DNA from 2 places in the Streptococcus oriscaviae genome. Region 2 is predicted to be linked to the other one. Evidence: predicted binding sites of a transcription regulator. Region 2 holds the regulator's gene; the other holds the start of a gene.

Region 1 (4,210 bases), 230 kb from region 2:
CCCATGGCAATGTAGGCTACGTCAGCACGAGTACGCACGAAGATTTTTGCAACATCTCCATAACCGTTGATATTGACCAAACGGTCGTCTTCATGAACTTCCACATCCTTGAGTGTAATGTGTCCGTTGTTGACTAGACGCAGGGCAATCTTATGCTCAACGTTCTCAACTGATAAGCCTGGGCTGCCTTTCTTAACCATGAAGCACTTGATTTTTTTCGTTTCAACATCGCGGGCAAAGACAGGGATGAAGTCGGCTGTCTTAGCACCACCAATCCAGCGTTTCTCACCGTTCAATACCCAAACATCGCCCTTGCGTTCTGCAGTTGTTGCAAGACCACCTGCAATGTCAGAACCATGGTCAGGCTCGGTGAGGGCAAAGCAAGTTTGGGCTTCAAAGTTGCGAACTGGCGTAGCAAAACGCTCAATTTGCTCAGGGCTGCCACCGATAAGAATGGTATTGTAACCTAGACCACCGTGTACTGTGTAGAAGGTTGCCACAGATGGGTCAAAGCGTGCCATTTCCAGATAGAGGAAAGCGTTGTAAAGCTCACTTGCCTTCCAAGAACCTTCACGTCCCACAAAGAGATCTGGGTGGGTCATGATTTTCGCTGCCGCAAAAGCTCCGAGAATTTCTTCGCGTGGCAACAATGCTTTTTCATAACAGTCAATCAGAACCGGGCGAACACGCGCCTCCAATTCTTCCCGCAAGTGTTTGAGAACCTTCAATTCGCCTTCGGTCAGCTTCTCAGCATAACCAAACAAATCTTCTGGATACAACTCTTTTGCTAATTCTTTAACTGACATGATAAAAACTCCTTTTTGGTATAGTGTTTTGTAAAGCGTTTACATTTTGTTGACACCATTATCATAACCTGCTTTTCCTAAAAAATCTACTTAATAAAAATTAATAGAACCATAAGAAAAACTGATAGCTTTATCCTTGTAAATGTGGACTTTTTCACAAGACTTTTTTTCGACATAAAAAAGACAAAAGACGGATGCACCGCCCTTTGTCCAGGTAGATAAAATTGGTTTTCTTAATCTATGTGAAGTTTCCCAAGAACTTCTTTTGCTTCGTTAAATATCTGCTGGATAATCTCTTTTGCAGGTTTGATCTCTTTGACAAGACCTGCAATTTGCCCTGCCATCAGAGAGCCGTTTTCCACATCACCTTCTTTGACTGCTTTGGCCAAGGCCCCCATGGTTATCTTCTCTAACTCATGGCGAGAAATATCTTGGCTTTCCAGTTCCAGATACTTGGTTGTCAGGCTATTGCGAATGCATCGAACCGGCGCGCCGAACTTGCGACCTGTCACGACGGTTGATGTATCAACAGCCTCCAAAACGGCCTGCTTATAGCTGTCTGGAATTGGACATTCTGTTGCAGCAAGAAAGACGGTTCCCATCTGAACCCCTTCAGCACCCAAGGCATAGGCAGCTACTAGGCCATGCCCGTCTGCCACGCCACCTGCACAGATGACTGGAATATCCAAATGAGCAGCAACCTGACGAGTCAGAGGCATACTGGTCATTTCACCGATATGACCGCCTGCTTCCATCCCTTCAGTCACAACTGCATCACAGCCCAACTCTTGCATTTTGAGAGCTAGTTTGACGGATGGGATAACTGGAATGACGATAACCCCTGCTTCTTTCAAGCGTGGCATATAGGGTTTAGGCGTACCAGCACCGGTCGTGACTACCTTGACTCCTTCTTCAATCAGAACTTCAACAATTTCTGCCACATTGTCCATCATGAGCATCAGATTGACGGCAAAGGGTTTGTCGGTCAGGGCTTTGGTCAATCGGATTTCCTCACGCACTTCTTCTGCTGTCAGCCCTCCGGATGCCAAGATTCCCAGACCACCTGCATTAGAAACTGCGCTGACCAGCTGATGACGAGAGATTTGTGCCATAGCACCTTGGAAAACAGGGTACTGGATTCCAAGCAATTCTGTTACACGATTCATTTTTTTCCTCCTGAATGTTACATCTATCACAAGAATAGCATAGCTTGTAAGGCTTTTCAATCTTTTTCCTATAACAATGTCTTATATATGACTTTATTAAGTTTTAGACACTTATTTGGGAGGAATGACCTTGGCTGTTCCTGAAATAACCTTTACCCCCTCTTGGTTGGTCACAATGGTGTCCAGTGTGAGCCAGCCCTTTTCATCTACCGCGGCTACCGTCGCCTCTGCTGTCAGAGTATCCCCAATAGCAACCGGCTTCAGGAAGGTGAGGTTTTGCCCAAGGTAGATTGTACCTGGGCCTGGCAGGTGCATTCCCAACACGGTTGAAATCAAGGATGCCCCCAGCATACCATGGGCAATCCGTTTTTTAAACATCCCCTGTGCAGCCTCAACTTCATTGGTGTGGGCAGGATTTAAATCTCCTGAAATCCCGGCAAATAAGACTACGTCTGTTTCTGTAATGGTTTTGGAAAAGCTTCCGCTTTGTCCAATTTCAAATACTTTCGTCATTGGTTTCTCCTAATCTACATGATTGCATTTTTAAAAACTTTTTGTATAATGGTGTCAATGAAAGGACAGTTTATGACATTATTTCCTATTTCTCAGCAAGAGCTGACAACTGGCGAAACACTCAGCTATCGGAAGGTCGGTAAGAAGGGGCCTGTTCTGGTCTTGCTCCACGGCAATCTCAGCTCCTCGGTGCATTTTGAAAAGCTTATGGAGCAACTAAAAGACCATGTTCAGCTATTGGCTATTGACATGCGCGGCTTTGGGCACTCCAGTTATCACCAGTCAATTGCTTCCTTGACAGACCTAGCCCGAGATGTCTTGAACCTGTTAGACCTGCTTGCGATTGACAGGTGTACCGTCCTTGGTTGGTCCACAGGTGGCGGTGTTGCGCTTGAAATGGCAGCCCTTCGTCCGAAGCTCATTCAGCAGCTTGTCCTGCTTTCATCTGTCGGTGTCAAGGGCTACGTCACCCCCAAGGACAACCCTCTGACTGCTCTTGGCATGTTTCCCTTCATGATACCGGCTAGTAAAGCCCTGACCAAGTGGAACCCCGCCCTTCAAAAAATTGAATACGCCCTCAAACATCGCCGGGAAGGGCTGATTCGGAAAATCCTTGCCCCTCTTTATCAGAACAATCCCATCTCAGAACAAGAATTTCAAGTTTACCTAGATGCCGCTTATCAACAACGTAACTATTCTGACATCTTTCTCAGCCTCTTTACCTTTAATATCACGCTTGAACACAATGGCATCACTCTTGGCAACGGCCACATCGAGAAGATTCAAGCGCCTGTCTTGATTATCCACGGTGACAAAGATCCCGTTGTCAGTCTTGATACTGCAAAGCTGACACATAAGGCCCTGCAGCCCCACAGCCAGCTTATTGTACTGGAGGCAGGTCACTCAATTTTGACAGATCAGCTAGACCAGCTGACTGCCCTTCTCAAAGACTACCTTTACAGACCGCATGATTGAAAGAAGCTCCTACCCATCCAAGGATGGATAGGAGTTTTTTCTTTTAGTCATCGTGAGAGCTGTAAAACTCCATCAATTTTGGAATAACTTGCTCCCGGGAACGCTTGCTGACAAAAAGCCCAATGTGACCGGATTCGTAATAAACTGTTTCCGTATCTTTAGAGCCGACCAACTTAGGCAGCGGTTCAGAAGCCAATGTCGGCACCTGATCATCCCGTTTAGCGATAATGTTCAGCAGTGGCTGCTTGATCTTCTTCAAATCAACAAGCTCATCCCCAATCATCAACTCGCCTTTGACGAGCTTATTGTCATGATACATGTCATTGGTAAACTGGCGAATCGTCGCCCCAGCCTGATCTGGACTGTCAAAAATCCAACTTTCCAGAGCCAAGAAATTGGTCATGGCCTTTTCATTGTCCAATTTATCAATCAAGTCCAGGTATTTATTGGTCGTTAGCTTAATCGGTGACAAAAGCAAGAATCCGTTATTCATGATTTCACCCGACACATTGCCATAAGCTTCCACCATGCTATCCGCATCCAAATATTTGCCCCATTGGAAGAGCAACTTGTCACAAGGTGAAAAATCAATCGGTGCTACAACGGTCACTAAGTTTTTCACCAAGTCAGGATTGAGGGCCGTGAAAATCGTCGCAAAATTGGCTCCCTGACAAATGCCAAAGAAGTTAATCTTGTCTGCTCCAGAGTGTTCCAAAACGGCCTCGACACAGTTGCGCATATACCCTTGAA
Region 2 (4,210 bases):
ACCTAGCGATTATCGGTTATGCCCTCGCTCATCAAGACAAGGGTAAACACTTGATTACCACTGCTATTGAACATCATGCGGTTCTCCATAGCATGCGCTATTTGGAAGAACGGCTAGGATTTGAAGTGACCTATCTCGAACCTTTTGAAGGGACTATCCATCCCTCTCAGATCCAAGAAGCTCTACGGCCAGACACCATCTTGGTCAGCATCATGTATGCCAACAACGAAACGGGGTTGCTTCTCCCTATCAAAGAAATCGGACACATCCTTGCTGATCATCAGGCTGTATTTCATGTTGATGCGGTACAAGCCATCGGAAAACTTCCGCTTTTCCCAGAGCAAGAAGGGATTGATTTGCTTTCTGCATCTGCCCACAAATTCCACGGACCTAAGGGGATTGGCTTTCTTTATAGCCGCATTGCCAAATTTGACTCTCTCATTCATGGTGGGAAGCAAGAAAATCAGCACCGGGCAGGCACTGAAAATATCGCTGCTATCGCTGCTATGGCAACGGCGCTCAAGGAACAAACTACCAGACAAAAAGAACAGTTTCAGACCATCAAAGAGTTAAAAACCTATCTGGTGAAGGGACTTGACGGACTTCCTTTCTATCTCAATGAATCCGGCCCCTGTCTACCACACATTTTAAATGTCGGATTTAAAAACCAACTCAACGAGCAAGTGCTCATGCGTCTGGATCTAGCAGGTATCGCTGTTTCCAGTGGTTCAGCCTGCACAGCTGGTGTTGTCCAAACCAGCCACGTCTTAGAAGCCATCTATGGCAAAGAATCTTCACGCCTGAAAGAAGCCATCCGCATTAGCTTCTCAGAAACTACAACCACTCATGAATTGGACAAACTAATCGCAACCCTAAAAGAAATAATTGGAGGAACCCATTAAATGGCATTTGAACACTCTGTCACCCTCAAAAATTGTGACTACACTTACCAAATCAACCCAGCTATCAAAAAATATACCTTGCGCGACAATACCTTTGAACAAACCAAGGTAGGCAACTACCAACTGACACGCATGTTGGAAGAAGTTCCCAACTCTAACCAAGGTTTCCTGCTGAAAATCATCATCAATTCAGATTTGACTGGTTTTAAAATCAACATTACAGACAAATCTGGACTTCGCTTGGTTGACATCTTTAAACCAGACAGCAACAAGGTTATTCAAGAAAAATTCTATTTCTTGATGGATAGCCTAGTTGACCGCGAAATTTTCACAAAAGTGGGCAAATAAGAATGTTACGACTCACATATCAAGATGCCTACAAGCAGACAAAATCACAAGAATTTGAAGATTTGGATGCAATCCTTCTCGCCTTCTCTTCTTGTATTACCCTGCCTGACTACTTGAAGGTTCTCTCACTGACAGAAGATGAAAAAGACCTTGGTTACACCGGTTCAATCGGTGAACTCTACTCCTTTTTACAGACTATCAATCAAGAGAGAAGACTTAAAAAAACAAGATAAAAATCTTGTTTTTTTAATATTCTAAAACCTAACCGTTGCATTTTTCACAAACTTCCACTAGAATAGACATAGACATTCCAGAAGGAGAAAAGATTGTGAAAAAAGAAAAAAATACAACCATCCCTAGAGCAACTGCCAAACGCCTCTCCCTTTACTACCGTATTTTCAAACGATTTCATGCAGGGAATATCGAAAAAGCCAGTTCCAAAGAAATTGCCGAAGCAATTGGCATTGACGCCGCAACAGTTCGACGCGACTTTTCTTATTTTGGTGAATTAGGCCGTCGCGGCTTTGGCTATGACGTCAAGAAACTGATGGATTTTTTTGCTGAAATTTTAAACGACAACTCTATTACCAATGTTATGTTGATTGGTGTTGGTAATATGGGACGTGCCCTGCTCCACTATCGCTTTCATGAACGTAATAAAATGAGGATCGTTATGGCTTTTGAAGCAGATGACCATCCTGCGGTTGGGACCATTGATGAGAATATTCCAATATACGGTATTTCTGATATTCAAGAAAAAAATGCTGAAGCCAAGGCTCAAACAGCCATTTTGACTGTCCCAAGTAACAAGGCTCAAGAAGTTGCTGATCTTTTAGTAAAAGCTGGAATCAAAGGTATCTTGAGCTTCTCACCAGTCAACCTATCTCTACCAAAAGATGTGGTGGTGCAATATGTTGACTTGACAAGTGAATTACAGACTCTTCTCTACTTTATGCGCAAGGGCTAGTAAAGCTCGCTCTCCTCACGGAAACTGTAATAGCCTGAGCTTCCGACAATTAAATGATCTAGTAAAACCAGTCCTAGCGTTTCGCAGGACTTTTTTAATGTTTCAGTAAAAATTACATCATTGCGACTGGGATCGACCGAACCAGATGGATGATTGTGAACAATGATAAGGGATGTTGCCATACATTTGACTGCATAATGAAGGATTTCCCTAGGTTCAGCTATGCTACGATTCACACTGCCAATAAAGATTGTCTTCTGACTGATAATTTGATTCTGAGTATTGAGGTAGAGAGCTACTAGATGCTCTTGTTTTTTATCACCAAGTTCCTGCATCATTTTTCGCCCTAATTTCTCACTGCCCAATACTTGCCCCTTCAGACGTAGCTCGGACTGATTGATGCGTTTTCCAAGCTCAATCATCGCTTTGATTTCAATGGCCTTTACTTTCCCAATCCCTGTCAATTGCTGCAATTCTTCAATAGATAATTCTCGTAATGCAGCCAAGTTCTCCAATCTAGCCAGAAGATTGTTAGACACATGCGAAACCGATTCTTTTTTGGTTCCTGTTCGGATAAAAATAGCTAGCAACTCTTGATTGCTCAACTTTTCAGCTCCCACTTCCATCAAACGCTCTCTCGGTAACAAGGATTCTTCCTTAAATTCAATCTGATACATAGTATTCCTCCTCACCTATTTATTCGGAAAAAGATGAAAAAGAGAGCATTGATTTGCTCCCTTATCCATAATTATATTGATTGTATTTCTTAGAGAAGTGCTCCAAAATTTCCTTTGGTGCATCCTTGTAAGCAATGCTTGATTCTAGCTGCCCTTTTACAATCCGCCGTCCAGTTGCATCGTAATCCGTACAGGTTACCAAGGTAATTTCTGTGATTCCTTCTCGGTCATCGATCACTTCAACACTTTCAGGCGATACTGTTTCCACGCTGTTGATAACATAGGTGTAAACCTGTTGTTTATCGGTGATGTAAATCTTCATCCCCTGCTGGGCATTGTCTAGGGGTGAAAAAAGAACTTCACTCGCTCCTGCCACTCCAAAAATATGGTGACTGGCAAGGGAGTAATTGAGTTTGCCCATCTCCTGTCCTTCTTTCATGGTTCCTGCCCCATACATGAGGGCAACGTTAGACAAACCTTTAAATATCGGCAAGTTGATTCCCAGCTCAGGAATAGCAATGCCTCCGATAACCGGCAATTGCTGGGCATCCCACTGGGCCTTTAAAACGGCCTCCGTAGAGATGGATTCTACCTGATCAAAATCAAACGTCACCTCTGCCGCCTTATTTTTTTCAATATCACCTTCAGACACCTGGTCGATTTGGTAGCGATCTGTGTTTAAGGCGATGATGAAATTTCGGATTGAGGTATTAAAAATGAGGGCTAGAGCAATCAGAACCAGAAGGAGGGCTAGGAGGTTCCTCCACCACCCACTCCTTTTCTTCTTTCTCTTTCTTTCTCTTGCCATGGTCATTCGTCAGCCTCCTCTTCGGTATCTGAAGCTTCTGCAGGGTCAACCAAGGCAAAGGTAACAATGCGAGAACTGTCGTTTAGACGCATGACTTTCACACCCATGGTTGCACGGCCCGTCTGCGAAATGTTGGCTACACTTGTTCGGATGATGACACCGTTATCCGTGATAACCATGATGTCCTCATCACCTGAAACTGTTGTCAGGCCTGCAAGGTACCCATTCTTATCTGCTACTTTCAGAGTCTTAATACCCTTACCGCCACGACCCTTAGTTGGGTATTCACTAGCAGGGGTACGCTTACCGAAACCTTTTTCCGTTAAGACTAGAACTTCCTGACCATCTGCAACCATGGTCGCTCCTATCAGACAGTCACCTTCACGCAAATTGACACCACGAACACCTGTCGCGGTACGGCCCATGTTACGTACATCTGTTTCCATGAAGCGAACAGAATAACCAAACTTGGTTCCCATGATAATATCAGCCTGTCCATCTGTTAAAA

Evidence for each region. The regulator Rex, encoded in region 2, represses fermentation and respiration genes when NADH is low (regulators of the CRP and FNR family bind a similar motif). The targets are predictions, from matches to a motif close to TTGTGAANTANTTCACAA.
Region 1: a site for Rex is predicted at 1,987-2,004, ahead of INT76_RS03235 (nitronate monooxygenase). Genes of this name have one in related genera too.

The regions. Positions count from the first base shown of each region.
Region 1 covers NZ_CP073084.1:660,374-664,583, forward strand. The annotation lists gene fadE (acyl-CoA dehydrogenase FadE) at 1-809, opposite strand, end outside; gene INT76_RS03235 (nitronate monooxygenase) at 1,040-1,972, opposite strand; gene INT76_RS03240 (MaoC family dehydratase) at 2,084-2,485, opposite strand; gene INT76_RS03245 (alpha/beta fold hydrolase) at 2,558-3,460, shown strand; gene phaC (class III poly(R)-hydroxyalkanoic acid synthase subunit PhaC) at 3,504-4,210, opposite strand, start outside.
Region 2 covers NZ_CP073084.1:430,788-434,997, forward strand. The annotation lists gene INT76_RS02070 (cysteine desulfurase family protein) at 1-902, shown strand, start outside; gene INT76_RS02075 (DUF1831 domain-containing protein) at 903-1,250, shown strand; gene INT76_RS02080 (DUF4649 family protein) at 1,253-1,483, shown strand; gene INT76_RS02085 (redox-sensing transcriptional repressor Rex) at 1,579-2,217, shown strand; gene radC (RadC family protein) at 2,214-2,894, opposite strand; gene INT76_RS02095 (class A sortase) at 2,956-3,702, opposite strand; gene gyrA (DNA gyrase subunit A) at 3,705-4,210, opposite strand, start outside.